One region of the Hydrotalea sp. genome, then DNA from elsewhere that is predicted to be linked to it. Evidence: riboswitches for the same ligand, from Rfam matches in the RefSeq annotation. Region 1 holds a riboswitch; the other holds the start of a gene.
What was found. Region 1 has a riboswitch for cobalamin ahead of ACP5P5_RS10360 (TonB-dependent receptor plug domain-containing protein). Riboswitches for the same ligand answer to the same signal wherever they lie in the genome.

Region 1 (16,199 bases):
TATTCGTAAAATTTATTAAAGTTTTAATCAATGAAATTCGCAGGTTTAGGTTTTCTATTTTTTCATTCGAGGGGCTAAATCAATTACACATCTGAATCCAATGTAAGATTTTGCACTATCCTGGTATTCAAATGTACGGGTGCTGGTTTGTAAGAAATAACCTACATCTTTCCAACTACCGCCACGCACCACCTTTCTGCGCATTAAAGGCGGATCAGAATCTTTGGCTTCATAGCGAACATCTGGATTCATATCAGACATAAAGTTATAGGCACTTTCATTGAAGTAGGAATTAGTCCATTCAGCCACATTGCCAGACATATTGTACAATCCGTAATCATTAGGCCAATAAGCATCTACACGAACTGTATAAAAACCACCATCTTCCGCATAATTTCCACGACCAGGTTTGAAGTTAGCCAATAAACATCCTTTCTTGTTGCGAATATAATAGTTACCCCAAGGATACATTGAATTGGTTCTACCACCTCTTGCAGCATATTCCCATTCTGCCTCACTTGGTAAACGAAAATCACTTTCAACTGCCATTTTCTTTCTTTCTAATGCAGCATTCTGAATATGTGTACGCCAGTGACAGAATGCAACAGCCTGTTTCCAATTTACCCCTACTACCGGATAATTACCGAAAGCAGGATGAGCAAAATAGCGCTTGGTCATTGGTTCGTTATAGGAATAAGAAAAATCTCGCATCCATACTAATGTATCGGGATAAATAGGAACCTGGTATCGTACAATAAACTTACTGCGAGGTTGGCCTGCATTTTCGCGTTTAGCAGCTTCAAATAGATTGAATGTTTCTACTTGATATAATAATTTGTTAGGATCTACATCGGGCTTGCCATATAAACGATTATCCGGAGCCAAGATTAATTTATTACCCAGCTTTTCTAAATTAGAAGCATCATATTTAATGGTACGAGCTTTATTCCAATCAATAGCAATGGCAGAATCGCCACCTGTAGCACCGGCTGATGATTTGTAATACCCCAATTCCTTGGCAGCCAAAGAATCGCGCACCCAGTAAACAAACTGACGATAATCGTTATTGGTAATTTCAGTGGCATCCATCCAAAAACCGGCTATGGATACCTGACGATTACGGGCGGTATAGTTATAATTAATGTCTTCATCACTTGGACCCATATGAAAGGTTCCGGGGGGAATATACACCATGCCGCGAGGTTTGCCCATGCTTTTACCTCCACCGGGGGCCACTCCGTGTAACTGGCCATCGTCTAGGGGGTTTTTGCTTTTTCCTTTAAAACAAGCAGTAAAACCCACAGTAACCAGCGACACCAACAAGATACTATAATGGTACTTCTTCATAATTGCTCAATAGAATTTGACAAATATATAGCATTCAATAGCTATCATGCTACTTTGTTAAATTAGTTTTACTTTAAATTTTTTTTGAGTAAAGTTCAATGATGCATTTACTTAACGTTCTTTTTACTAATTTATTTTCCAGGAGGGATAAACAGGGAGCATGCAAATTAATGGTTTAATTGAAATTGAGAAAAAAAATTTCCAAAATTTGTTTCCGGTTTCTGGCAACTGTAGTTCTCACAAACGTAAAAGGTTGATTTACAATTAAAATCTTTCCCTTCTAATAATGGAAAACCTTCCTTAAAATTTTGAGAAACCTGAAAAATTTTGTCCGGAATATAGTTTTTTAGAAAGGGAGCGATAAAGTTTTGAGCCTCCTCGCCTGTAAAAACTACTTCTTTTATGGGAAAACTTTGTTGCAAAATAACAAGTGTCCAATAGCCAAATGATGTGGGATAATTGACAATGGGCTTCATCAACGAAGCTATCATCTTCCTGCTGCGTTGCCCCCATTCGGGCTTATCTAATATTGTGTCTAAATAGAGCAGATTAAACGCCATTACAGCATTTCCACTAGGGGTAGCACCATCATATAGTTCTTTTTTACGAACAAGGACATTCGGTTGCTGTTTTGAAGTAAAGTAAAAAAACAAATTTTCTTCATCCGAATAATTTTGTATTGCCTGTTCGGTTAAGGATTCTGCCTTATTTAAATAAGTAGCATCTCCCGTAATTTCTTGTAATGCAATGTAGGCCTGAATGATAAATGCAATATCATCCAAAAAAGCAGGTAATGACTGGCGGTGGTTATTGGATTGGTGCAGCCATTGTTGTTCCTGTTTAAACTTATTTTCCAAAACTTGCATGGTTTCAATTGCTCTTTTTTTGAAGGCTTCCATACCTGTTGCAGCATATGCTTTTGCCAAAGCCTGTATCATTAAAGCATTCCAGCCCGGTAATATTTTATTGTCCAAACCTGGTTTTACCCTTTTGGAACGGGCAGCTAATAATTTTTGCTTTCCTTTTTCCAAAATTGGGGCTAAAACCTCAACCGATAAGTTATTTTTTTCTGCAAATACTTCAATAGGTTCTTTTATCCATAAAATATTGTGACCATATTCCCAGTTTCCGGACTGTGTTACACCATAAAATTGACAGAAAATGGGTGCATCTTCTCCTAATAAGGCTTCTATTTCCGCTTTTTTCCAAACATAATATTTACCCTCAACCCCTTCACTATCGGCATCCCAGGCACTATAAAAACCGCCTTTGGCATCCATTAAATTCTCTGCCATCCATTCAATGGTATTGACCATTGCCTGCCGATAGGTTGATTTATGTGTAATTTGATAAGCTTCTGCCAGCAATTCAACCAATAAAGCATTATCGTATAACATTTTTTCAAAATGGGGCACTAACCATTCCGTATCGGTACTATATCTGGCAAAGCCACCCGCAATTTGATCGTAAATTCCGCCTTGCACCATTTTGTCAATACTCAATAAAGCCTGTTGCAAAGCCTTTTCTGATTGGCTATGGTAATACATGCGTAATAATGTACGAATGACCATTGTTTGTGGAAACTTGGGTGCCCTACCAAAACCACCCCATTTTGTATCAGCTGTTTGCAAAATATTGGTTTCAATTGCTTGGATGGTTTCTTTTGTTTCAGTACTAATTAATTCTGTTGAAAGGCCAAAATCATTGGCTGCTTTAATATGTTGGGTTAATTGTTGTGCTTGCTGTTCAACCGCATCGCGTTGTTCGGTAAAAGCTTTGTGTACAGCCAACAATACCTCTTTCCAGCTCATTCGGTTATGTGCTCGTTCCGGTGGGAAATAGGTACCGCCAAAAAAAGGTTGTGTATCCGGTGTTAAAAATACATTGAGGGGCCATCCACCACTTCCTGTTAGGGTTTGTACAGCATCCATATATATGTGATCCAAATCAGGCCTTTCTTCTCTATCCACTTTTATATTCACGAAATACTCATTCATTATAGCAGCGATATCTGCACTTTCAAAACTTTCTTTTTCCATAACATGGCACCAATGGCAGGAAGAATAGCCAATACTTACAAGTATAGGAAGGTTTTTTTCTTTGGCCATTTGTAAAGCTTCTTCGCCCCAAGGATACCAGTTTACCGGGTTGTGGGCATGTTGCAATAAGTAAGGACTGCTCTCGTGTATTAAGCGATTGGTATGTTGCATGCTATTAAATGTAAGGCAAGTTACATAAAAAGAAAAAGCCCTTTTACAAGGGCTTGAATTATCTATTAAAATGAAATTATTTAACAGGTTGGTTATTGGTAAGGAAATGCTCAATAGCAGCTGTCATACTGGGTATATGCACATCAGGGGCTTTTAAGTTGAGGGTTAAACCTGCTTCTTCAACAGCTTTCGCCGTATTGTTACCAAAAGCACCTATTAACGTACCATTTTGATGAAAATTAGGAAAATTATCGAAAATAGAACGTACAGCACTTGGCGTAAACAAACAAACCATATCAACGTCATTATTAGCAAACAATGGTTTAATATCATTGCTAATGCTACGATACATAAACCCTAATTGAAACTCACATTGATTGGTTTTAAGCCAGTTCACAATTTCATTATCCTGCTGATTTTCGCTACACACATATAAAAAGTTTTCGTTCTCTTTGTGTTTGTTAATTACAGAAAACAAACTTTTATTAGAGCCATCAGCGCCATAAAAAACTTTGCGTTTTCTATACAAAATAAATTTTTGCAAATACAAAGCCACGGCCTCTGTAATACAGAAATACTTAGTATCCTGACTAATAGATACTTTCATCTCTTCGCAAATACGAAAGAAATGATCAATTGCATGCCTACTGGTAAAAATAATAGCAGTAAAAGTTGCAATATCAATTTTTTGTTTACGAAACTCTTTTGCTGTAATAGGATCTAACCGAATGAAAGGTTCAAAAACAAACTGCACTTGATATTTCCTTTCAATATCAAAATAGGGTGATTTTTCACTTTCCGGTCTGGGCTGAGCAATGATAATTTTTTTTACCGGTTTAAAGTCTACAACATTTGAATTTTTAGTTGCTTTTTTTGCCATGCGAATCTTCTAAAATGTCTACAAAGTTAAACACTATTTCTGTAAATACAGGAACATTAACCTGTACAAACACAACACAGGTATTATTTCAACGGCGCAAATGTACAGGAAAAAATGCAAGCCATTCATTTTCAGCTCCCGACGAAAGGCTGACAGGCTAATAAAAAAACGATACAACCATAAAAAAGCTAATAAACCAAAACTTACTTGTAATGCAATAGCAGCGATAGAATGATTAGAAAATGCCAACAACCAAATAATGGGTATAAGGAATATGGCAGCCACTTTATTAATTAACAAAACAATAAAACTATACTGATTTGCTGCCTGTTTTATGGCAAAAATCCATCCGGCAGATTGTAATAAAACAAATTTTCCCCCATAAATAATGGCTAAAAGAATACTGCTATAAAGCACAATCCACCAAAATGAAGCAATGCTTATTCCATAAAATTGTGCAACCAATGCTATATATAATCCGCCATTAACAATAAACAAAATATTGAATAATAGGGCAGACAATTGTCCTTGGGCCATTTGCTCCCGCATTTGTTTTTGTCGATAACTGGTTTGAAAAAAATAAGCAAATAAGCTGTTGAAATATTTTGAAAACAGTTGTCGTAATAAAGCTAAATAAAATAAAACACCACACAACACATAAAACAAATCATCCTTATCAATAATTTGTTTATACACGGTTATTTGATAAAATGGCGGTTGATTGAACGGCAGGAATGGCGCAGGCATCCATTTAGCATAAGTGCTGGTATCAATTTGTTTAACAGCTGGTGTTTGAGTAGTAAGTTGCCCAACACTATCCTTTACAACTGCATTATTTTGAAGCGCATTGATTGTATCAATAGCTATTTTATTACTTGTATCAGCCTTCAAAAATTTTACGCTGCCAGTAATAATGGGGCGCTTAGTTTTTTTTACTGCCTGTTTCACCATGGTGCTTTCTAAAGCAGGCCTATGCGTATTAAGTTGTTGAATGGCAGGCAGTTGTTTGTCCGTATCGGTTTGTGCCTTCGCATTCACCCATACGAATAGTAAATAAATACAGCAAAACAAAATGGCCTTCCGTTGCATGAAGCGCAAAAATAGGGATAAGCCTTATGGCATCACCCATTTTTTGGTATCTAAATTATTTTTAAAAAAGCCTTACAAAAATAGCCCTGTAAATTTGCAGGCTTAATGTTATTCAAATATTAATATGGCAGGTATTTATTTACATATCCCATTTTGTAAGCAAGCATGTAATTACTGCAACTTCCATTTTTCAGTAAACAAAAACAACATACCTCAAATGGTGCAGGCCATTGCCAATGAAATACATATACAACAAGCATTTTTATCCAATTCAACCATTCATACCATTTACTTTGGAGGCGGTACACCTTCATTATTAAGCTGGGAACAGATTAACTTTTTACTCAATAATATTCAAAAACATTTTTCCATTGCAAACGAAGCAGAAATTACCCTAGAGGTAAATCCCGATGATTGCACACCTGAAAAACTGCAGGCATGGCGCAATGCCGGTATTAATCGTTTAAGTATCGGAACGCAATCGTTTAGAGAAGAAGATTTGAAATGGATGAACCGATCACACAATGCACTTTCGGCTATCAGGGCAATTGAACAGGCACACCAAGCTTCATTTCATAATATTAGCATTGACCTTATATACGGCATACCGGGTTTAACAACTGCAGCATGGCTACAAAATGTACAACAAGCTACACAACTTCCCATTCAGCATTTATCTTGCTATGCATTAACGGTTGAACCAAAGACTGCCTTAAGTAATGCCATTCAAAAAAAACTTTTACCTGATATTAATGTTGATGAACAGGCGTTACAATTTGAACTACTCATGCAATGGCTTCCGGATGCGGGATTTCAACAGTATGAGGTTTCTAATTTTGCCAAATCCGGGTTTGAAAGCAAGCATAACAGCAGTTATTGGAAAGGCATTCCTTATTTAGGGTTAGGCCCTTCCGCTCATTCCTACAATGGTCAATGGCGTCAATGGAATATTGCCAACAATAGTTTGTACTTACAAAGTATTGAAAAAGGCACAATACCTGCCGAAATAGAACAACTAACTCCTTCTCAAAAAAGGAATGAACAAATTATGATTGCATTGCGCATGAAAGAAGGAATTTATTTCAATCAGTTATCTAACCTTTTTTCTCCAGAACACAAAGCGGCATTATTGAGGAATGCGGATAAGTGGATAAACCATAATCTTATGGAATGGTTACCCGAGGCACAACAATTACGGTTAACTACAAAAGGTATGCTTTACGCCGATGGCATAGCCGCCGATTTATTTGAAACTACTTAGTTACACTAATAAAGTTTCTATTTTCTGGAAACCTTCATCCGCGGGCAAATGCTCCCACAATATTTCATAAATGGTTTGCACAATAGGAAGTGATGTTTGGTATTGTTCAGTAATGAATACCATACATTTGGATGCATTATACCCTTCGGCTACCATATTTAATTCTAACTGAGCCGCCTTTACGCTGTATCCTTTCCCAATCATATTGCCAAAAGTTCGGTTACGACTAAAAAGGGAATAACAGGTAACCAACAAATCGCCTAAATATACTGAAGCGGCATAATCATTATCATCCGTTTTATCAGATTCTTTATTTGTAATTGCCTTTAAAAAACGGTTCATTTCTAATGCGCAGTTAGCAATATACACGCTTAAAAAATTATCGCCATACTCTAAACCATGTGCTATGCCGGCACCTAATGCATAAATATTTTTAAGTACTGCAGCATATTGCACGCCTATTACATCTGTATTTGTTTCTGTATTGATGTAAGGTGTTTTAAAATATGCGGCCAATTGTTGTGTAACATTTTTATCAATACCTGAAAATGTTAAATACGATAATTTTTCAGCAGCCACTTCTTCAGCATGGCAGGGACCTAATAAAGTAAAATATTGTTGTAAAGGAAATTGAAAATGTGCTTGCAAATATTCATGAAACAAATATTTATGAAGGGGTAAAATACCTTTTATGGCTGAAATAATGTATTTGTTTTTTAAAACTGTTTTAGGCAAATGATGAAAAGCATCAGCTACATATGCAGAAGGTATGGCTACAACAATTACATCACTGTCTTCAATTACAGTTTGAATGGAGGCCGACATATTTAATAACTGTGTATTAAAATAAGCATTGCTTAAATAATGCGGATTGTGTTTCCTTTGTTGAATGTATGGAATGGTTTTATCATTTCTTATCCACCAGTTAATGTGATGTTCATTATCGGTTAAAATTTTGGCAATAGCTGTTGCCCAACTTCCACTTCCTATAATACCAATTTGCATAGGCAATTTGTTTGAGTACGACAAACATACAGAAAGGCAATGGGTATTACAATTTCTACACAAAAAAACCGGCCAATGAATAAAGCCGGTTTATGTTGAATAGATTAATTGTGTTAATTGGATGGTTTTACTTCGTACAATTTATCCTTCGGGGTTATTAGCACCTTATCTTTATTCTTTAGTAACTTACTTACTGTTGAATATGGGCCTGTAACAACCTCATCCCCTGCTTGAAGCCCACTGGTAACTTGTATATAATTCAAATCCTGAATACCTGTTTTAACAGGTGTCATTTTAACGGTACCGTCTTTCTGTATTACAAATACTACTTCTTGAGTACTATCGGAATTGCTGGCATTCTGCATATTTTTATTACCAGCAGCATTGCTTGTGGAATCAGCATTCATCTCTCTTGTTGTAACGGCATTCAAAGGAACACTTAATACATTTGGCGCAGTGCGGGTTTGTATATCAGCGCTGGCACTCATACCGGGCCTAAAAGGGAAACGACCTTTTACTATTAAGTCCTGATAACTTTCTGGTAACAAACGAATATGTACTTTATAATTGGTAACATCGGTTGAGGAAGCGGTTGCAGTTGCAGAAGCATTAGTAGCTGGATTTGCAATTTTATATACTATCCCTTTGAATTTTCTATCATTGTATGCATCTATTTCTACCAAAGCGGTATCACCAATTTGTATTTTTGGAATATCATTTTCGCCTACATCAACCTGTGCAACAATACTGCTTAAATCAGCAATGCGCATCATCTCTGTTCCTACATTAAAACTATTACCGGCTACTCTTTCACCTTTTTTAATACTTAACAAACTTACAACGCCACTAATGGGTGCAGTAATAATGGTGCGTGATAAATCTTCATTTGCTTTTGCCAACTGTGCCTGTGCATTTTTAATATTAGCTTTATTGGCATTAATATTTTGAATGGCAGCATTATAATTTGCTTCTGCTGAACGATAGGCTTGTTCTGCTGTTTCAAATTCCTGACGGCTAATTACTTTATCGTCTAATAATTTTTTTTGTCTTTTATAATTGGCTTCTGTTTGGTCAACAGTAGCTTTTAATCCAACCAAACTAGCTTGTAAATTAGCCACTTGTGCCTGCGCTTGTGCAACAATTGCTGCCACTTGGTCGCGCTGTGTAACATATATATCAGCATATATTTTCGCCAACTCTTGCCCCTTTTTTACCGTATCGCCTTCATTTACATTTAAGGCAACTACTTCACCGCTAATATCCGGACTAATTTTTACTTCCACTTCAGGATAAATTTTACCGCTAGCATTTACACTTTCAATAATAGTTCTTACTTGTGCTTTTTCAGCAGAAACTTTAATCCCTTCATCTTTACCAATCACACCAGCTGCCTTTAAACCCCATAAGGCACCTAACAAAATAATTAGAATAATGATGGTCCAAAGCAGTTTTTTATTCATACAGTTATTTTTATATAAGTAAGTTGAATGATGTTTATGGTAAGTAAATTATAATTTTAAGCCCATTCCTTTATAAAACTCCAGCAATTTCATTTTAAAAATATAATCATATTCATTGGCTACCTGCTGCAGTTTTGCTTTCAACAAGTTGTTTTGATTGGTAATTAAATCAATGGTTCCAAGCATACCAATTTCATAACGCTTTAAAGCAAAATCGTATGCTTTTTGAGCACTCATTACACTCTTCTTACCGGCATTAAACTTTTCAGCAGCTAATACAGCATTGGTATAGGCAGTATAAATATTGTTTTTTAAAGTAAAGTCTGCCAACTCATTTTGCAATTGGGTATTCTTGATATTTAATTTAGCTTGTTGGTAAGCTATGCGACTTTGCCCGTTATTAAATACAGGAATGCTTAAGTTAATTCCCAAGCCTTGACCAAAGTTGTTGGTGATTTGATTGGACCAACCCTGCCACAATTGTCCAAAATTCTTTTTTGATTGTGTTACAGAAAAAACGGGATTTTGCACATAGTAATTAGCACTACCAATTTTTACAATAGGCTCTGCACCGGTAATGGGCGCATATCCATTAAAAGTATAACCATCAATTTGATTAAATGAATTATAAAAGTTAGTTCCTAAACTAACACCAAACCCCAATGTAGGATAAAGTGCTGCTTTAGCAACCTGCATATTTTTTTGTGCTGCTTTTAAACGAAATGAATTGCCTTTTTGCAAAGGCTGATTATTCAATGCTAAAGCATAAACCACTTCCGGCTGTAAATCAGCAAATGATTCTAAGGGTATGGTGGATACATCGGGTGTATCAACTTCAAAAGGGGCGGCAGCATCTAAATTCAAAACAGCTTTTAGTTGTAATACACTTTGCTGAAAGGTAGTTTTTGCGGCAATGTAATTACTGCTGTCATTAGCTAATTGTGCTTCCAATTCAATTTGGTTTAGCTCAGGCAAGGCGCCGGCATCTACTTGTTTCTTAGTAATATCAAGCTGGGTTTGTGTTTGCTGAATTTGTACTTTGCTAATGTTAATTTGTTCATTGGCACTTAATACCTGCAAATAATAAGTAGCTACGTTTAAAGCCGCATCGTTACTGGCTTTTTCCACATCAGCCAAAGCAGCTTCCGCACTGAACTGTGCTGCGCTTACATTATTTTTTAATCGGTTCCAGTTATACACAGTTACATTACTATTGGCCTGAATATTTTGATACAAGGCCTGGGTATTCGTATAGATGTTGGTAGTACGGTCAATAGAACGACCAAATTGCACACCTACTCCTGTACCTAAGGATAAAGTTGGAATTTGATAATATTTAGCTTGTTTCACCTGTAAGGCAGCCAACCTTGCCTGCACATCGGCTTGTTTAACTGAAATATTGTTTTTTAGGGCATATTCAACACAGCGCTGCAACGTCCACTTTTCAGTAGTTTGTCCGTAACCTAGCACTGTGGAGGAAACAAAAATGAACAAAAACAAATATTTCATGCAGTCATTATTTTATTTTTTTGAACAATACAACTTCAAACAGCCACTCAAAGTGGGTAATCAACCATGCTCTATTCTATACAAAAATAACAGAATAGAAATGGCAACACGAAATTTTAGATAAATGGTTTAATGAACAGGAGCAGCGGCTTTTTTAAAGGCTTGTTGTAAATCGGCTATTAAATAATCAGCGTCTTCAAGCCCCACATATAAACGCAACATTCTATGTTCGGTATTTTGCTCATCGTATTCTGCCTCTGCAAAACCTGCACACCGGGGTACTACTAAACTTTCATGTCCACCCCAACTTACAGCCATGCGAATGTGCTGTAAAGCGTTACAGAATGTTTCAATGGCTTGTATGGGCAATGGCTTTAATACAATGGTACACAATCCACAGGCGCCTTTCATTTGTTGTTTCGCCAACGATAATTGTGGAAAATTGGGCTCAAATGGAAAAATTACCTTTTCAACCAATGATTCTGTTTTTAAATAATCAATTACCCGTTGCGTAGTTTGGGTAATATGCGCCAATCGCATGGGCAAGGTTCGTAACCCGCGAATGAGTAACCAAGCGTTAAATGGTTGAATGCCACTGCCAATATTTAAGTATTCACTGTTAAAAATACGTTCTATCATGGCTTTGTTGCTACTTAATACTCCTGCTACCACATCGCTATGACCACCTATGTATTTTGTAGCAGATTGAATACTAATATCAATACCCATTTGAATGGGTTGCTGATATAAAGGGGTACAATAACTGTTATCAATAACTGAAACAATTTGGTGTTGTTTGGCCAATGCAGCCACGGCAGCTAAATCCTGAAGTTCATAGGTCCAGCTATTCGGTGATTCTAAATAAAACAAGCTTGTATTGGGCTGAATGGCCTTTTGCCAGTTTTCAATTACACTCCCATCAATATAACTATGGGTTACGCCAAAACGTGGCAATATTTCTTCAAACATTTTCCTGGCCCAAGTGTAAACGCCTGCAACACTTACAATATGATCGCCCAATTTTACATTGGCTAAAACAGCCGCAAATATGGCTGCTGCACCACTATTCAATACCAAGCAATCTTCGGCACCATCTAATGCTGCCAGCTTTTGCGATAATATTTTCACCGTTGGATTTAATCCTCTGCTATACAACCAGGTACTATATTCATTAGCAAAAGCATTACGCAAATCGGCCACCGTTTTAAAAGAGAAATTAGAGGTTTGAACAATGGGTGGTGTAACAGCCCTAAAATACTGGTCGTTCTCTTCTCCCAATTCATTCAATATGTAGGAAATATCCTGTTCGTTATTCATACAAATTTTTTTATGGGGTTAAGGTTCTGCTATCATGCTGCTTTTTATGAAAAATAAAATACAAGATTATAAACGCCGCTAATACCAATACACCCACCAATGCCGTTAATGGGGTGCGAATAATAATGCTGACACACACAAACACATAAGCGGCAATAAAAATAATGGGCAGCAATGGATACAACTTCATTTTATAAATGCCGGTATTGTCTAAATGCTTGGTTTTACGTCGCAAAATAAAAATAGTGGCACTCGAGCCCACCATTCCAAACGAATCGAGGAAGATGGTAAAATTCAAAATCTTTTCAAAAGTTTGCGCAAACAAAAGAATAATAATACACATAGCCGTAAATACGGTTAAAGAAACCGTTAACACCTGATTATTACTGCTTTGCTTGCCAAATATTTTTGGTAACGAACCTTCATCACTCATGGCATACATCACCCTTGGGTTGCTTAACAGCAAGGCATTGACGTAAGAAAGTACACCTACAAATAAAAAGAAGGAAAAAATTTCTGCCCCTCGAACGCCAAACACATTGTGAATTAATACGTAAGCAATTTCTGTTTCCTGCTTCATTTGATGAAATCCGATAATTTTATAATAACTATAATTTACCAGCAGATATAAAATAATAATAATGGCTATACCCATGAATATACCACGAGGCATATTTTTAGCCGGCTCATTAATTTCATTCCCGAAATTAATGGTTTGCTGATAGCCCCCATAAGTAAAAGAAACTGCAATTAAGCTTATGCCTAAACTTTGAATCCAACTCATATTTGTGGTAACGTCATTGGCTTGCTGTACAGCAGCCGGTTGCATAACGGGGAAAAATAAGGCCACTATTAACAATACAATCATCCCAATCTTAATCAGCATAAGTATATTTTGTGCCTTAGCACTCATTCTCAAACCCATTAAATTAATACCATAAAAAACAACAATGGCTATGGCACTTATAATGGCTTTATCTACATCATTCCAATGATTGCCGGGCAATAGTTTAACAATATACCCGCTGCCTATTAATGCTACTCCGCTTAATGAAGCTGCATTGCTGATAAGGATAATACAATTAATGGCAAATGCAATACTAGGATGATAAGCCACAGAAAAAATTTTATAATACCCTCCGGTAACGGGATAACGGCTACCTATTTCCGCATAGGTTAATGCCCCACAAAACGCAACAAAGCCGCCTAATAACCAGGCTATGAAATATACAGAAGGATTAATTGCATCTTTTGCTGAAGTAGCTGCTGTTCTAAAAATACCCATCCCTATTACAAGTCCCACCACTATCATGGTAAAGCTAAATAGGTTTAATTGTTGTTTTCCGCGCATAAGGTGTTAGTAAAAACGTTCAATATAATAAACAATTGCATGCCCCTCATCAACTATGTCATTTTATTCCCCACTATTTTCACAAAAATTATTCTTTTTTCACTCCTCCGTATTTCGTTCGTCGTGTACTAATTTTTTTTCAATTCGCTTATCTGGTACTATCCATATTACCGCAACAACCCCATATAAAAATAAAGCCGGCCAGGCATTCCATAGGCCTAACAACATTGCTGTAACATAAATGACCACGGAAATTTTTCCTTTTGCATCGTTACCTATAGCGGTAGCTAAAGCTGTTTTCTTACCATGTAATTGAATGAATGCCCGAACCAATATGTAATAGGCAATAGCACTCATTAATAACACAAATCCGTACACAATTACCGGCAACTGAGCAAAATGATTTTCGCCCATCCAACCGGAAACAAAAGGCACCAACGACAACCAAAATAATAGGTGCAAGTTGGCCCACAATACTTTTCCGTTTACTTGCACAACCGCTTGCAATAAATGGTGATGGTTATTCCAATAAATGCCGAGATATATAAAGCTTAATACATAACTTAAAAATACGGGCCATATTTCCAACAATGCTTCCCAACTCACCATATGTGGAACTTTTAATTCTAACACCATAATGGTAATAATGATAGCCAATACGCCATCACTAAATGCTTCTAGTCGCCCCTTACGCATGCATAAAAGTATTTGTTGCAAGGGAAGATAAATAAAAAAATGGCATATCAATTCATTTCCTATTTTTGCCCTGTATTTGGTTCAGCATAGGGTTTTCGTTCCTTATACTGATTAAAAGGGAAACCGGTGTAAATCCGGTGCTATCCCCGTAGCTGTAAAGGCCTCTGTAAAAAGAGAAAGCAAAACAACCACTGTTCTGTAAGGAATGGGAAGGTGCTTAAGCCTAAGCCAGAAGACCTGCCAATACGCACTCATTGAAAAATGAGTATTTCATTCACGGCTTTCGGGTGAAAAGCATGGAATGTAAAAGACTGACTGCAGCGGTCGTTTATATTTCTCCGTTTGTTCATTTTCCTGAAAGCTCATTGTTCACTTTTAAAAACAAACAACAATGAGCAAATCATTCATGCTCCTTTTAACGGCATCAACACTATGCCTTTCTACTTTCGCACAAATTGACACCATGGCCACCCGCCAATTAAACGAGGTGGTGGTAACCGCCAACAAAATGCCCATGAAAGCGGCTGAAACCGGTAAAATTGTTACGGTAATTGACCACAAAACCATTGAAAACAATGCCGGCAGCAGCTTAGCTACTTTACTCAATACCCAAGCAGGCTTTTTTATTAATGGCAGTAACAATGCCTTGGGTACTAACCTCGATTTATATTTTCGTGGCTCCACAGCCGGTAATATGCTCATTGTGATTGATGGCGTTCCGGTATACGACCCTTCTCAAATCAACAATTCATTCGACCTTAATTCCATCCCCCTTGATCAGGTTGAAAGAATTGAAATTTTAAAAGGCGGCCAAAGTACACTTTGGGGCAGCAATGCCATTGCCGGTGTTATTCAAATTTTCTTGAAAAAAGAATCTAAAAAGAAAATAGCTATTAATGCCAATGCTGCTTATGGCACTTATAACACGTTCAATGGCGCCGCCGGCATCAGCGGCTCCCTGAAAAAATGGGATTATTTGGTTCAATACAATTACATCAACAGCGGTGGATTTCCGGCCGCTTACGATAGTACCGGCAAACAAAACTTTAAAAACGATGGCTTTACCCAAAACAGTGTCATTGCTGAAACCCGTTACCATTTTTCACCACACCTAACGGCTAAGGCTTTCGGTAACTTCAGCAATTATTTTACCGACCTGCCTGCCGGGGCTTTTACCGATGAAAAAGATTATACCTTACGCAACAAAAACAACTTAGGCGGTGCCTCACTGAATTACCAACACAATAAAATTAACTTGACATTGCAAGGTAGTTATCAACAAAGCAATCGCCACTACGTCAACGATAGTACGTATGTCTCTAGCCCATACTTCAATTATTCTAACGAGCAATATACCGGCCATACCACTACTTTGGAAACCTTTGGCAACGTGCAATTGCAACAGCATCTGCGCTTAGTGGCAGGTGTGCAATACCAACACCAAAACACCGGTCAAAGCTATTTTAGCACAGGACCCTATGGCCCTTACACCTCGGAATTAGGACAAGATAGCGCCCATGTTAGCCAAATATCAGCCTATGCTTCCTTATTGTTGTTGAACTTACATGGCTTTAATTTTGAAGTAGGCAGCCGCATTAATCACCATTCCATTTATGGCAACAATGCTACTTACACTATTAATCCCTCATTCATTATTGATGAAAACACCAAATTGTTCATCAACATTTCTTCAGGGTATAATATTCCATCGCTTTACCAACTCTATAGCGCTTATGGTAATAAAAATTTAAAACCTGAAAGCAGCGTTACCTACGAAATTGGTTTACAAACCCAAAGCACCGATAAAAAAATGAGCCTGCGTTTGGCCGCCTTTAAACGCGACACTAAAAACCTGATTATTTTTTATACCGATGCTAACTACAACAGCTATTATATTAATCGCGATGCGCAACACGACTATGGCTTTGAAGTAGAAAGCAATACACAAGTGGGGCGGTTTGGCACCTGGACTAACAACCTAACTTACATTGATGGACATGGTATTCAAAATGGTGTTAGCGTTAACAACTTATTCCGCCGTCCTAACTTTACCATGAACAGCATTCTTACCCTA
Region 2 (16,199 bases), on a different contig from region 1:
TTTTATGCAGCCACAAAAGTACAGCCTGATGCTCTTATAAAGTTTTGACAGGGAATATTTATTTACCTATTTTTTATTTAAAATTTTATCTATTTGTTTGGCCTTTTTCTTTTTCATTAATAAGCGGATAAGGAATGTTTTAGTAGGGTGATGTGTTAGCTAAATAAAGCATGGTATACCTTTTCCGTGCCAATGAAATAATATTTTTTAAGGTAAAACGGTTAGTTAATGCAATAAAAAAGCCCCTATTTCTTAGAATGAGGGGCTTTTTAAAATAACAATACGGATTTAATTTTTAGCAGCATATTTCCACCATTCATCTAGTGATTTGCAGCCTTTAAATTCTTTATCAATGGTAATATAGAATGAAGGTAAATGATCATTGAACCATTGTTCCAATTTTTGTTGTTTTTTATCTTCAAGGGCTTGTTGCGCAATTTTATTATAGTCTTCCTTTAAATTTTCACGATGCGGTTCAGTTCTAGTTTTTAAATATACCAAACGTACCATTTTTCTACCTCTATCATCTGTGTATACTTGTGGTTTAGAAATGTCGCCTGGTTTCAAATTTTTAAGTAAAGGAATGAGTTCTTTGTCAGGTAATTGGTCAATGGTAATGTATGAGCTTCCATCTCTTCCTTGAATTTGGCCACCGGTGAATTTGCTATTTTCGTCATCGCTAAAGCGGTTAACAGCTTCACCAAAAGTAATTTGTTTGGTTTCTATTAAATTTCTAATAGAATCTAATTTGTCTACCGCTAAATTAATTTCGGTTTGTGTAACTGGAGGAATTTTTAAAATATGGCGAACTACTGCATCATCACCAGAACGGCTAACCAACTGAATAATGTGTAATCCAAATTTTGATTTGATAACCGGAGAAATTTGTCCTTCTTTCAGTTTAAATACAGTTGAAAGGAATGTTGGGTCCCAGAATTTATCGTTTCTATTTAAATGTAATAAGCCACCTTGTTTTTCTGTTTCTACGTCGTCGGAGTATAATTTAGCCAATTGATCAAATCGTTTTTGACCGGTTTCTACCTGATTTTTATAACTATATAAATCTTTCGATACATAATCTTCCACCTCCTTATTGGCTTTAGGTTGAATTAGAATCTGGCTAACTTCTATTTCGCTTTCAAAGAAGGGTAAGCTATCTTTTGGAATTTTATCGAAATAGGCTTTTACTTCATTAGGAGTAACTTTTACGTTATCCAAAATTTTGTTGCGCATTTGGTCGGCCAATTTACGATCGCGGAAAGCAGGTCTAAAATCTTCTTTAATTTGATAAATGGTTTTACCGGCGATTTCTTCCAATACTTCTTTAGAACCATATTCGCGGATAAAGCCTCTAATTTGGTTATCCAATGCAGCATCCAAATCTTCATCTGATACAGTCAGTGAGTCTTTTTCTGCTTGCAAAACCAATGCTTTTTGTATAAGTTGTGCTTCTAAAAATGCGCATTCCGGATGAGGAGGTAAGGAAGCCTCTTGTCCTTGTCTTTTGGCATCGGAAATAGCATTCATCACATCAGAGCGTAAAATAATTTTATCGCCTACTTGCGCCACAATTTTATCTGCTACAACCTTTTGAACCTGTGCGTTTAATGCGGTTAAGGATGTGCATACAATCAAACTAAAAATTAAAAAATGTTTCATAAGTTAAATATGCTTGTAATCTGCAATAAAGCCGAAGGAAATTCCTTTTAAAGGCCCAATCACTTTTTACAAAAAAGTATTTCAAATGTACTTCTAAACTTTTGCAAACTTTAAGCCGAATAAGCTTTTAACAAAAAAATTTGCTTCAGGGGGGGTGTTCAATAACCTATTCTGAAGCAAATTTTTTATTTGGGTTTATTTATAGTGTACGTTTAATTTCTAATTCTTCGTAAGCTACTATGGTGTCTCCAACTGCCAAATCGGCGTAGTTTTTAATGGTTAAACCGCATTCCATGTTTGAGGGTACTTCTTTTACATCATCTTTATAGCGTTTTAAACTTCCTAATTCTGCAAAAGCTCCTTCTTGGCGTGGGTAAATAAGAATACCATCTCTAAACAAGCGTATTTTAGCATCGCGTTTTATGCGGCCTTCTACTACAAAACAGCCAGCAACGGTTGCTTTATCGAATTTAAATACTTCACGTACTTCAACCGTAGCCACCTCTTTTTCCTGAATTTTAGGCTCCAGCATACCTTCCATAGCGCTTTTAACTTCCTCAATGGCATTGTAAATAATAGAGTACATTTTTATTTCAACGCCTTCGTTCTGAGCTAATCTAGCTGCTTGTGCTGATGGGCGAACATTGAAGCCAATTAAAATAGCATCGGAAGCGGTAGCCAATAGTACATCACTTTCAGAAATTTGTCCTACTGCTTTGTGAACCACATTTACAGCAATTTCATCAGTAGATAGTTTTTGTAATGAATCGCTTAACGCCTCTATTGAACCATCCACGTCACCTTTAATAATAATGTTAAGTTCTTTGAAATTTCCTAATGCAAGGCGGCGGCCAATTTCATCTAAAGTGATGTGTTTACGCGTTCTTAATCCTTGTTCACGCATTAATTGAGCTCGTTTATTAGCTGCTTCTTTTGCTTCAGATTCATCTTGGTATACCTTGAATTTTTCGCCGGCTTGCGGTGCACCATTCAATCCCAATATTACTGCGGGAGTAGAAGGAGGGGCTTCATTTATTCGCTGATTGCGTTCATTAAACATAGCCTTTACGCGTCCATGGTATTGTGCACTTACAATAATATCACCTTGTCTTAAAGTTCCATTTTGTACTAAAATAGTGGCAACATAACCACGGCCTTTATCCAAAGTGGCTTCAATAATTGAACCGGATGCTTCTTTTTTAGGATTAGCTTTTAAGTCGAGCAGTTCAGCTTCCAGCAATATTTTTTCAAGTAATAAATTAACATTCAATCCTTGTTTGGCACTTATTTCTTGGCTTTGATATTTACCACCCCATTCTTCCACCAAAATATTCATTTGCGATAGTTGCTCATAAATTTTTTGAGGGTTAGCGCCTTCTTTATCAACTTTATTAATAGCAAATATCATGGGTACGTTTGCCGCTTGTGCGTGGCTTATTGCTTCTTTGGTTTGAGGCATCACTGCATCATCTGCAGCAATTACAATTACCGCTATATCGGTAACTTTTGCACCACGAGCACGCATGGCTGTAAAAGCTTCGTGACCTGGAGTATCTAAGAAGGTAATATGTTTTCCACTTTCAGGCAAAGTAACTTCATAAGCACCAATGTGTTGAGTAATACCTCCGGCCTCACCTGCCACTACGTTGGCATTTCTAATATAGTCTAGTAAAGAAGTCTTACCATGGTCAACGTGTCCCATTATAGTAACAATGGGTGGGCGGCTTTCCATGTTTTGACTATCTTCTTCTTCCTCTTCTTCATTTAGTTCCTCTACATCATCCACACCAATAAATTCAACTTCATATCCAAACTCACTGGCTACTAATTCAATTACTTCCGCATCAAGGCGTTGGTTTATAGATACCATGATGCCTAAGTTCATACACTTAGCAATTACATCGGCAAAACTTACATCCATTAAGTTGGCCAATTCGCTTACGCTAATAAATTCAGTAACCTGTAACTTGTTGTTTTCAGTGGCTTCGCCCATTGATTCGGCTACTTCATCGCGTTTAGCACGGCGGTATTTGGCTTTTAAACTTTTGCCTCTGCCACCGGCTCCGGCCAATTTGGCTTGTGTTTCCTTTATTTTTTCCTGAATATCTTTTGCGTCAATTTCTTTCTCTTCTTTTCTATGATCGCGACCACCATGTTTTGGATGTGGCGCATTGCGGAAATTATTTCGGTTGCCCCCTGCATGTTGGCCTTGGCCACTTTGCTGTTGGTTATTGCGGTTATTGGCAGGCTGTACGGGTCTGTTAGGACCGGTAAGCGGAGCATTACCTCCGGGTGCATTGTTACCATGGCGTTGTTGTGGATTGCCGGCCTTCGGTTCACGGTTAAACTGACCGCCAGGTTGATTACCACCTACCTTATTTAAAGGGATGCGTTTGCGTTGTTTGCGGTTTTCTTCGCGAGAAGTTGGTTTCGGTCTTGTATCGCTGTCAATGGGCAATTGAATTTTACCTAATATTTTAGGCCCGGTTAACTTTTCAACTTCAATATTTTCTATAATTGGGTTGCCATTATCTTGTTGGGTAATGCTTTCCGGTAAAGTTTCTGTATGCAATTCCTGAGGTTCAATGTTGGATGGAGTGTTTTCCGGTGTAGTTTCAGCCGCAGGTGCTACCACTTCGGGTGCCGGTGTTGCTGTTGTAGAAGGGCCGTTTTCATCTTCTAATTTTGCTGCCGTTGGTTCTTCTTTTTTCTTAACCTGTTTTTTAGGACGAGTTGAATTTTCTATGGCATCAATATCAATTTTGGCAATTATTTTTGGTCCTTCAATTTCCGGAACTTCTAGTTTAATAAACTCAGGTTCAGCAGGAGTTGCAGGAGGTGTTGTATTTTCGGGCTCAACAAATTTCTCTGCAACAGTAGGTTCGGTAATGTCATTGGGTTGTTGTGCAATAGCCTGATCTTCTTTTTCAATAATAGCAGTTGGTTCATTTGTTGCTGCTATCATTTCCGGTTCTTGTACTATTTCTTTTATCTCTTCTTTTGGGGCTTTTTTATCCTCTTTTTTAGCAGTAGCTTCTTCTTCTTCTTTATCCTTTCTTTTACGGGCATCAGGTGGTACAATTTTTGGAATTTCAACCTGATCGGCTTTGTTTTTAGCCTGTTTATCACTTTGAAATTCTGCCTGAAGCGCTAGGTACATTTCGGCTGTAAGTTTGGCTGTAGGTTTTAATTCATCTTTATTAAAACCTTTCTTGCCTAAAAATTCAATAATGGTTTCTTGGCCAACATTAAACTCTTTTGCGGCTGCTAATAATCTTGGTAATTTCAGTTCTGACATTCCGTTTTATTTAATCCATCTGTTCCCTTCGTTTAAAGGCAACGCTCAAATGTATACATAAGACTGTTTATAGCCTAATATATTGCTTTAAAATACCCCTTGTTTTTATTTAAACTTTGTTTGTTGGCATAAATGGGGTTGTTTATGCTTTTATTCATTATCGAATTCAGCTTGCAAAATTTGTCTAACTTCTTCAATGGTTTCTTTTTCCAAGTCGGTTCTTCTTTCCAATTCATCATTGCTTAGGTTAAGCACGCTGCGGGCAGTGTCGCATCCAACTTTTTTAAATGCTTCAATTACCCAAGGTTCAATTTCATCGCTAAATTCTTCCAAGTCAATATCAAACTCATCAGTTTTTTCTTCATCTTCTCTAAATACATCCAAAGTGTAACCGGTAAGTTCAGATGCTAATTTAATATTCACGCCTCTGCGACCTATGGCTAGTGAAACCTGATCGGCCTTCAAATAAACATCGGCTTGTTTCTTTTCAGAGTCAATGTTCATGAAGCTGATTTTAGCAGGTGTTAAAGAGCGTTGAATTAATAATTGAATATTGTTGGTGTAATTAATTACGTCAATATTTTCATTTTTTAATTCGCGAACTATGCCATGAATACGGCTACCTTTCATACCCACACAAGCACCAACCGGATCAATTCTATCGTCGTATGATTCAACAGCTACTTTGGCTCTTTCACCCGGTTCACGAACAATTTTTTTAATAGAAATTAATCCATCAAAAATTTCCGGTACTTCTATCTCTAACAATTTAGCCAAAAACAACGGGCTGGTGCGAGAAAGAATGATAACGGGTGAATTGTTTTTTAAATCAACTCTTGCTACTACAGCACGAACGGTTTCGCCTTTGCGAAAGAAGTCTTGCGGAATTTGTTCTGATTTGGGTAGAATTAACTCATTACCTTCCTCGTCCATTAATAAAACTTCTTTTTTCCAAACCTGGTGTACATCGGCAGAAATGATTTCGCCAATACGGTCGCTGTATTTTTTTACAAGAATATTCTTTTTTAAATCGTTAATACGGCTGGCTAAGGTTTGTTTAGCGGCTAAAATGGCGCGGCGTCCAAAGTCAAGCATATCAACTTCTTCATATAATTCTTCGCCTACTTCAAAGTCGGGTTCAATTTTAACAGCTTCAGTGTAGCTAATTTCGGCAAGTGGATCGTTTACTTCTCCATCTTCTACAATCATTCTGCGACGAATAATTTCTAAGTCGCCTTTTTCTGCATTTACAATAACGTCAAAATTTTCGTCGCTACCATATTTTTTGCGTAGTAAGGTTTTAAAAACATCTTCTACCACTTTCATTAACGTGGGTCTGTCAAGGTTTTCAGTGTCTTTAAATTCCTGAAATGCGTCAATGAGGTTAATACTTGCCATAATTCAATGATTTTGTCTTGCTTCAGGCAATAAGCCTTTATGCCCGATGGTGGTTAAAATTTAATTTGAACGGTTGTTGTTTTTATATTATTAAATGGTATTAAAACCTGCTGGGTTGTTGCTTTTTTGCCTTTCCCAATGGTTTGTTCTATTAAAATATCATTATCTGTAACTGCCAGCAAAGTGCCGGTTTTCATGGTATCATCTTTAAAAACAACTTCTACTTTTCTGCCAATATTTTTTACATATTGCCGATGTAATTGTAGCGGCTCACCAACGCCGGGCGAGGAAACCTCCAAACTAAATTCGCCTTCCGGATAAATGCCGGCTTCAGTTATTAACTGATAAAGTTTTCTATTGAAATAAACGCATTTTTCAATGGGTAATCCGTTATCGCCATCTAAAAATACTTTTATGTTTTGTGTGGGTTTAATTTTAACCGATACACAAAAATAGCCTGGTTCCGATTCCAGCATTTGGTTTACAATGCCGGTAATTTGTTCTATGGGTGATTCTGTTAACATACCTATAAAGCAGAAGGGAACGTGCTCGTTCCCTTCCTTTTGTTTTTTTTCCAATGCAAATGTAATGAATAAAATGTTTATTCACCAAATAAGTATCCGTTAAAATGGAAATGGTTAAAAAATGCCGGTGTTTTTATACTTTTCAATCATTCGTGTAATTTTGTCATTATGCTTAAAATTATTCTTTGGGGCTGTGTACTTTATTTGCTGTACAAATTTGTTTTTGATTTAGTTGTTCCCATCGGCAAAGCAACATCACAAATGAAACAAAAAATTAATGCTATGCAACAGGAAGAACAGCAATTTAGTTCGAACAACCACCCATCTACTTCTAGTACTAAAAATAATGCCTCCAATGAGGAGGGAGATTATATTGACTTTGAAGAACTAAAAAAATAGGCCAAGGTTAATCTTTATTTTTAAGTTATTAACCAATTCAGCAAAATCTTCCCGCTAATATGAAAAAATATATTGCCGCCATAGCAGTTTCTGTTTCTTGCTTATTGGCCATCCATACACAAGCACAAGTAGAAAATAATAAAGAATCTGCTTCGCCCAAATGGTGGAAGAGTGCTATTGTTTACCAAATTTATCCTCGTAGCTTCAAGGATAGTAATGGTGACGGCATTGGCGATTTAAAGGGAATTATTTCAGAATTAGATTATATAAAAAGTTTGGGCATTAATGTGGTTTGGTTAAATCCCATATATCAATCACCTAATTTTGATAATGGCTATGATGTTAGTGATTACCGAAAAATAGATACGGAGTATGGTACCATGGCCGATTTTGATTCTTTATTAAATGGGATGCATCGCCGTGGTATTAAATTGGTGATGGATTTAGTAGTAAACCATAGTAGCAGCGAACATGAGTGGTTTAAAAAAAGCCGCAGTTCGCGTAAAAGCCCCTATCGTAATTATTATCATTGGTGGAATGCAGAAAATGGAAAGCCTCCCTATCGCTTTAGTTTGTTTGATATTAACCATGATGCATGGAAATATGATTCGTTAACCAATGCATATTACTTACATTACTTTTCTGACAAGCAGCCCGACTTAAATTGGGAAAATCCGGAAGTGCGTGAGGAAGTATATGATATTATGCGCTTTTGGGCCGATAAAGGTATAGATGGTTTTCGGTTAGATGCTTTTCAGTTTGTGGCAAAAGATACCACCTTCCCAATGTTTCCCAAAGGGTTTGAAAAAGACTTTAACCGTTATTATGCCATGCAGGGAAATTTGCACGGATATCTGCAACAAATGAATCAACAAATTTTTAGCAAGTATGATGTAATGAGTGTTGCTGAGGGAGCCGGTAATACATTTGAAGATGCACATAACTTGGTAGATAGCAATCGTCACGAATTGAATTTAGCTTATGCTTTTAATGGAGTAGATATTGCAAAACCCAACGGATATAGCTTGCTGCATTTTAAAACCGTTTTTTCACAATGGGATAGTGCTTTTGAACATAGCGGTTGGTTAGCGGTATTTTTAGCCAATCACGACCAAGCAAGAATGGTTAGTCGTTTTGGTAATGATGCTCCAGCCTTTCGTGCGCATTCTTCACAAATGTTATCAACCTTTATTTTAACCATGCGGGGAACACCTTTCTATTATAACGGGGATGAACTGGGCATGACGAATCCTAATTTTACTTCCATCAATGACTATCGCGATAAAGTAATTTTAGATGCATACAAGCATACAGTGTTAACCGGAGGAAATGTACAAGCTTTGTTAAAAAATTTTGCCTTTGGTGCCCGTGATAACGGCAGAACACCTTTTCAGTGGAATACTTCATCTAATGCAGGCTTTACTACCGGTACACCTTGGATTAAGGTAAATCCAAATTACAAAACCATAAATGTTGCTGTTGAAGAAAAAGATCCTAACAGTTGTTTGAATTATTTTAAAAAGCTGGTACAGCTTCGAAACACACATACAACTTTGATATATGGAAAATATACTTTATTGGATAAAAACAATGACCAAGTATATGCGTATACTCGTGAGGATGGTGCCGGTAAATTTTTAATACTACTAAATTTTTCAACCAAGAATGCTACGTTTAATAACAACCATATGAAAGGGCAGGGAAAAGTGGCTTTAGCTAATTATACCGATGTTGGAAAAACAATAACATTACAGCCTAAGATAAGCTTACGTCCATATGAAGCAATGGTTATAGAATTATAAACGCAAATCCAATACCGTTTGTGGTGCTGTTAAATGAATGGTTTGAAAGCCCAAAGCATTAGCAGTATTAATATTGGCTAATGTATCATCAATAAACAAAGTTTCTTCGGGTTTTAAATTGTTTTGTTGCAAAATATATTCAAAACCATCTACATCGGGTTTTCGCATGCCCATTTCATGGGAATAATAGGCTTTTACAAACTGCTCATTAAAGTTCTGCATTCCAATATCGCGTTGAAACAACTGCATAAAACTATTGTAGTGAATAATATTGGTGTTTGAAAACAGATAAACGGGATATTGTTTGTTTATTTTATTCAGCCATTCAATTCTTTCCGGTGGGAAGTTTAAGAGCATGGCATTCCATGCCTCAGTTATGGTTTGATTGTCGGCATTAATACCGGTTGTTTTTCTAAGCGACTCAAAAAATTCATTTGGTGTAATTTTGCCGGTTTCTAAAGCTATAAACAATTCATTAGAATGATTTTGTGAAAAAAAATGTTGGAAGTTTTGAATACCTAATTGTTGAAAAGCTTGTGTTGTTTTCTGAAAATCAAGATTAATAAAAACACCTCCCAAATCGAAAATAATATTATGCACTTTTTTCATGCTACAATATTACAATAAATTAACCGCTTCGTTAATTGTTAGCAATTTGGAAATTAAGCAGCCTTTTCAATAGCCATAAAGTTGACCAATTTTCCACGTGTATCAAAAATTGGGAAACCTTCAATATGACAAGTATACTTGCTGCCATTTTTTTTGTAATTGATAATACTGGTATTAAAAGGCTGTAATGCTTCAATTGCCATTTTAATTGTTTTGCGGGTTTCTACTGAGGTTTCGGGGCCTTGAAAAATGGCGGGACGTTTGCCAACAACTTCCAATGGATGATAGCCATTCATAGCCAATAAATTTTCCGTAGCGTAAATGATTTGTAGTTGGGTATTGGTAACAATAATGGTTTTATTTTCCCAAATTAATGCCTCATGGTAAGCAAACTGAATATGACTCCAGTTATTCAGCCGATGTATTTTTCTCAAAGCTTGTAAATCTTTGTGTAATTGACTGCGGCGTGCCATACCCTCTACTACTATATCCCAGCATAATAATGGATGCGCTGCGTTAGAATAATTCATTGCTTACAATTTGATGCAAGTAAAGTTGCTTGATGTTTTTCTATTCTGTATGCTTTGTTTGTACTAAACAAGCTAAATATTTGAAATGATTGAACAAAAGAAGTGATAAAAACAAAAAACCCGCTGTAGTAATTACAACGGGCTTTTATTATTCGCAAAATTTTATTTTAAGAACCACAGGTAATACAACCTTCTTGCATAGTGCATACGGCACCTTCTGTTACAGTAGCTGTAACATCTGATTCAGCTGGATTTTCTTGAACAGGAATAACAGGTTGAGCAGTTACTTCGGCCTGTTTTTCTACGGTAAACTGAACAGCTTGTGTGGCTGCTTGAGAACGCAAATAGTACATGCCTGTCTTCAATCCTTTTTTCCATGCATAGAAGTGCATAGAAGTTAACTTCGCCATATTCGGTGCATCCACAAACAAATTAAGCGATTGTGATTGGCAAATAAAAGCGCCACGGTCGGCAGCCATATCAATAATAGTGCGTTGTTTTATTTCCCAAACGGTTTTATACAACTCTTTTATATTTGTCGGAATTTCAGGTATGTTTTGAATAGAACCGTTATTGGCAATTATTTTATTCTTCATGGTGTTGTTCCACAAACCCAATTGTATTAAATCCTTCAACAAATGCTTGTTTACAATAATGTATTCGCCACTTAAAACCCTGCGGGTATAAATGTTAGAAGTATAAGGTTCAAAACATTCATTGTTTCCTAATATTTGTGAAGTAGAGGCTGTAGGCATGGGCGCTACCAGTAAAGAGTTGCGAACACCATGTTGTTTAACCTGTAGCCTTAGTTCTTCCCAATTCCAACGGTTAGAAGGTGTAACATTCCACATATCGAATTGGAAAATCCCTTTTGATAGTGGTGATCCTTCATAAGTGGCATAAGTACCTTCTTTAATAGCCAGATCCTTACTAGCCGTCATGGCTGCAAAATAAATAGTTTCAAAAATTTCTTTATTTAATTTTTTTGCTTCTTCACTTTCAAAAGGTAATCGTAATAAAATAAATACATCGGCCAAACCTTGCACACCTAAACCAATGGGGCGGTGTTTTAAATTGGAATTACGGGCTTCTTCAACGGGGTAATAATTATGGTCAATAATTCTGTTTAAGTTAACAGTGGCGGTATAAGTAACTTCAAATAATTTATCGTGGTTAAACTGCCCATCTTCTACAAAACGTGGTAAGGCTAATGAGGCAAGGTTACAAACAGCAACTTCATCTGGTGAAGTATATTCAATAATTTCTGTGCATAGGTTGCTGCTTTTAATGGTGCCTAAATTTTGTTGATTGCTTTTACGGTTGGCAGCATCTTTATATAACATATAAGGAGTGCCGGTTTCAATTTGCGACTCCATTATTTTAAACCATAATTCCTGTGCTTTTACGGTTTTACGTGCACGGCCTTCTGCCTCATATTGGGTATATAATTTTTCAAATTCCTCTCCCCAGCAATCGCATAAACCAGGGGCTTCATTGGGGCAGAATAAACTCCAATCTTCATTGGCTTCTACGCGTTTCATGAATAAATCTGAAATCCAAAGGGCATAAAACAAATCGCGGGCTCTTAGTTCTTCTTTACCATGATTTTTCTTTAATTCTAAAAACTCAAACACATCGGCATGCCAAGGTTCTAAATATATGGCAAATGCCCCTTTTCTTTTACCACCACCTTGGTCAACATAACGGGCTGTATCATTAAACACCCTAAGCATGGGAACAATGCCATTGCTGGTACCATTAGTGCCACCAATATAACTTCCGGTAGCGCGAATGTTGTGAATGGCCAACCCAATACCTCCGGCACTTTGTGAAATTTTTGCTGTTTGTTTCAAAGTATCGTAAATGCCATCAATGCTATCTTCTTTCATGGTTAGCAAAAAGCACGAACTCATTTGAGGTTTGGGAGTGCCGGCATTAAATAATGTAGGTGTTGCATGGGTAAACCAACGTTCACTTAATAAATGATAAGTTTTAATAGCACTTTCTACATCATTTTTATGAATGCCCAAAGCAACACGCATATACATGTGTTGAGGACGTTCAGCAATTTTACCGTTTATTTTTAACAGGTATGATTTTTCTAATGTTTTAAAGCCAAAATAATCAAAAGCGAAATCTCTATCATATATTATTGTACTATCTAACAATTCAGCATTGGCTTCAATTACTTCCATAACATCATCAGCAATCAATGGCATTCTTTTGCCGGAGTGACTATCAGTGTAATTGTACAATAAACGCATTGTAGCCGAAAAGCTTTTAATGGTATTCTTGTGTAAGTTACTTACAGCAATGCGTGAAGCTAAAATTGCATAATCAGGATGTGTAATGGTAAGCGATGCGGCTGTTTCGGCAGCTAAATTGTCTAACTCTTCTGTTCTTACACCATCATAAATACCTTCAATAGTTTTTTTGGCCACATCAATTACATTCACCATAGGACTAAGGCTATAGGAAAGTTTTTGGATGCGGGCTGTTACTTTATCAAACTTAACTGTTTCTCTTCTTCCGTCTCTTTTAATTACATGCATATATATAATATTTTAATTATTTTCAAAAGGATATTAAAAATCTTCATCTAACTTGAAAGCTTGAGCATTGATGTTGCTGCTCATAACACCGGCTTTTTGATAATCACCTACTCTTTTTTCAAAAAAGTTAGTTTTGCCTTGTAGTGAAATCATTTCCATAAAATCGAAGGGGTTGGTGGCATTGTAAACTTTTGAATAGCCTAATTCAACCAACCATCTATCGGCAACAAATTCAATGTATTGTTGCATTAGTTTGGCATTCATTCCAATTAAATCAACCGGTAAGGCATCGGTAATAAATTCTTTTTCAATGGTTACGGCATCGGTTATAATATTTTTTACTTGTTGTTCGGTTAATTTGTTGGTAAGCATTTTGTATAACAAACAGGCAAATTCGCAGTGTAAGCCCTCATCGCGTGATATTAATTCATTACTGAAGGTTAAGCCCGGCATTAGTCCGCGTTTTTTTAACCAGAAAATAGAGCAGAAGCTGCCACTAAAGAAAATACCTTCAACTGCTGCAAAAGCAACTAACCTTTCAGCAAAACTGCCATTGGTAATCCAACGTAGTGCCCATTCTGCTTTTTTCTTTACGGCAGGTACGGTATCAATGGCATGAAATAAACGGTTTTTTTCTTCCGGGTTTTTAATGTAGGTGTCAATTAACAAAGCATAGGTTTCAGAATGAATATTTTCCATCATAATTTGAAAACCATAAAAACATCTTGCTTCAGGCAATTGTACCTCACTCATAAAATTTACAGCCAGGTTCTCATTTACAATACCATCACTGGCAGCAAAAAAGGCTAATACATGCGATATGAAATGTCTTTCACCATCATTTAAACTATCCCAATCTTTTAAATCGGCACTTAGGTCAATTTCTTCTGCAGTCCAAAAACTGGCTTCATGTTGTTTATATTTTTCCCAAATAGTAGGGTAGTTAATGGGTAAAATAACAAACCGGTCTTTGTTTTCTTTCAATAACACTTCATTACTATTGTCCATAGCATTCAATTTTTTAAATAATACAATAACATATTTTATATTAGGGCTGAAGAGGGGAAGCGTATATTACTTTTTTGTAGTATACTTGGCTACACCCGCTTTTCGCCCGAAAGCGTTTTGTTTCATTGGTAAAAGGCAGGTCTTCTGACTTCCCATGAATTGGCAACCTTCCCATTTTTTTAAAACAGTGGTTTTAAAACGCCAAAGCATGTTTAATTGGGTAACAGCTACGGGGATAGTTCAGGATTTACACCTGATTCCCTTTTCATTCCATATCAAAGGAAACCTTAAACCGGGCAGCAAAATAATTAAGGTTTTGCATGAAGTACAAAATTGTTATTAACCCTATGTTGAAAACATATTTTTTTCAGTAATGAAAAAAATACTCTTAAGTTTTTTTGTTAAATGATAATCATACTAATGAATGAATTTTATTCAACATTGCGTAATTGTGGGTGTTTTGTGAAAAAAAACAGTATACTTTTTTAAGGTACTAATTAAAAAAGGGTGTATATAAAGGATTAAGAAGGTATACAAAATTCTAATGCACTAATTATTTGTTTCATTTCATGAATATCAATGTGTTTTGCTGACATTTGAATTAATAACCTTTCGTTGTTAAAAAATGTTAATTCATGCTGATTCAATTTTTTTTGATAAGATGCTATGGCTTTTTGACCGAATAAGTCAAATTGTTTGGTATAGCCATCATTTGTTTCAGATTGAATATTTAACCGGGTTAAATATTGTAAGTAGTAAATGTTGGCTCCTGTTTCGCCGGCGCAATCAATAACTGTTAATTGAAATGCTTTGTTTTGATTGGTATTGTAAAAAGTGAATTTTGCGGTTGAGTAACCGTTTTGATTAGTAATCTCAAAATTAGTTTGATGATATTGTAATAATTGCTTGGGTAAAATGCTCTTTAATTGTGCAGGAGAAAAAGGCGTTAATTTTTTTAATGCTGCTACTCTATCAAACACAGATGGCTGAACTTGTTGTGCTTCATCAGTAGGAATGGTATTGGCTATAGTATCTAAATCAATCGCTTTTATTTGTTGTGATTGGTTATTGCAGGAATAAAGCAATAATAAAATGTAGATAATCAATATTTTTTTACTGCCCATAATTACCGGCCATGATTCTATTTCAAAAGTACGCCAATAAAGTAACGTTGTAGGCTTAGTAAAACAATTTACAACTTTTGGGCTATAAGCCTAAGTACATCAGCAGTGCCATTGTGAAATTTTCCTTCTGACAATTGAATTTGTTTTTGGCCGCAACTTATAATGTGTAATAATTGAAAGTCGGCGCATAAGGATGGTGCATCATATAATAAAGCAGGATCTGCAGGGCCGCCACTTTTAAATTGAATTTGTTCTTTGCTAAACGCTTCTAAAACCAAGTAGCCGCCCGGCTTTATAGCGTTTACTATTTTGCTGTGAAAAGCTTTTCGAAGCGGTTCGGGTAAATGCACGTAAATAAGAGCCACTGCATCATATTGTTTTGTTGGTTCAAAATCGGCAATATCTTTTACTTCGTAATGAATATTAGATAATCCCAACGCTTCAGCCTTTTTTAGTGCTTTATTGCGCGCCACTTCGCTATAATCAAAGGCGTCAACGGTATACCCTTTTTGTGCGGCATAAATGGCGTTTCTGCCTTCCCCTTCGGCGGGTAATAATATTGTGCCCGGTTTGTTTGTATCGATAAATGATTTAAAAAATAAATTGGGTTCATCACCATATACAGTTTCATTTTCACTATAACGTTGATCCCAAAAATTTTTTATCATAGCTTAACTGTTTAAACGAATGCTTAAATACAAATAAATGTCGGGCACAATGGTTATTAATCAACCGGGTTTTTGCTTGCTATTTTTCTGCTTGTGTTACAGGTAATAATTCTTCATCAATTACCTGTTTAAATACTTTTTTAGGTAATGCGCCTGGCTGCATCATGGGCTGACCTTGTGCAGGAATGAATAAAAAAGTAGGAATACTTTGAATGCCGAATACTGCGGCTAATTCTTGTTCCTTTTCAGTATCCACTTTAAATATATTCAATTTTCCGGCATATTCATCTGATAATTCTTCCAATACAGGTGCTACCATTTTACAAGGACCGCACCAATCGGCATAAAAATCAATAATTGCAGGTAATGTTCCTTGGTATTTCCATTCCTGCTCTTTTGTATAATCAAAAATTTGATCTTTAAATTCTTGAGTGGTTAGGTGTTTTGTTGCCATTGTATCAATTTTAAGCAAAATTACTTCATTTCATACTATGCTTTAGTGATGTTTATCACATAAGCCCAATTGTTGCATTGTTGAATAATTATTGGGGTTTAAGGGTGATATATGTCACAGTACAGGCTAATTGCGCAGAATAATTTTGCAATAAATTTTAACGCAATGCTAAGA

Region 2: linked by a shared signal. The riboswitch ahead of ACP5P5_RS09715 (ribonucleoside-diphosphate reductase small subunit) and the one ahead of ACP5P5_RS10360 (TonB-dependent receptor plug domain-containing protein) in region 1 are both predicted to bind cobalamin.

Annotation. Positions count from the first base shown of each region.
Region 1 covers NZ_JBMFQT010000013.1:56,659-72,857, forward strand. Annotated here, with positions in the region: gene ACP5P5_RS10305 (SUMF1/EgtB/PvdO family nonheme iron enzyme) at 55-1,347, opposite strand; gene ACP5P5_RS10310 (thioredoxin domain-containing protein) at 1,515-3,557, opposite strand; gene ACP5P5_RS10315 (uroporphyrinogen-III synthase) at 3,634-4,437, opposite strand; gene ACP5P5_RS10320 (DUF4271 domain-containing protein) at 4,471-5,526, opposite strand; gene hemW (radical SAM family heme chaperone HemW) at 5,651-6,787, shown strand; gene ACP5P5_RS10330 (NAD(P)H-dependent glycerol-3-phosphate dehydrogenase) at 6,788-7,792, opposite strand; gene ACP5P5_RS10335 (efflux RND transporter periplasmic adaptor subunit) at 7,906-9,252, opposite strand; gene ACP5P5_RS10340 (TolC family protein) at 9,301-10,761, opposite strand; gene ACP5P5_RS10345 (trans-sulfuration enzyme family protein) at 10,891-12,078, opposite strand; gene ACP5P5_RS10350 (APC family permease) at 12,089-13,429, opposite strand; gene ACP5P5_RS10355 (TMEM175 family protein) at 13,529-14,125, opposite strand; cobalamin riboswitch at 14,186-14,383, shown strand; partial or broken gene ACP5P5_RS10360 (TonB-dependent receptor plug domain-containing protein) at 14,517-16,199, shown strand, end outside.
Region 2 covers NZ_JBMFQT010000012.1:37,155-53,353, reverse strand. Annotated here, with positions in the region: gene ACP5P5_RS09760 (peptidylprolyl isomerase) at 289-1,659, opposite strand; gene infB (translation initiation factor IF-2) at 1,859-4,957, opposite strand; gene nusA (transcription termination factor NusA) at 5,108-6,355, opposite strand; gene ACP5P5_RS09745 (ribosome maturation factor) at 6,409-6,879, opposite strand; gene ACP5P5_RS09740 (hypothetical protein) at 7,048-7,278, shown strand; gene ACP5P5_RS09735 (glycoside hydrolase family 13 protein) at 7,338-9,080, shown strand; gene ACP5P5_RS09730 (HAD family hydrolase) at 9,075-9,689, opposite strand; gene ACP5P5_RS09725 (PAS domain-containing protein) at 9,743-10,219, opposite strand; gene ACP5P5_RS09720 (ribonucleoside-diphosphate reductase subunit alpha) at 10,387-12,771, opposite strand; gene ACP5P5_RS09715 (ribonucleoside-diphosphate reductase small subunit) at 12,805-13,779, opposite strand; cobalamin riboswitch at 13,897-14,084, opposite strand; gene ACP5P5_RS09710 (hypothetical protein) at 14,301-14,885, opposite strand; gene ACP5P5_RS09705 (class I SAM-dependent methyltransferase) at 14,972-15,571, opposite strand; gene trxA (thioredoxin) at 15,651-16,025, opposite strand; gene ACP5P5_RS09695 (TolC family protein) at 16,191-16,199, shown strand, end outside.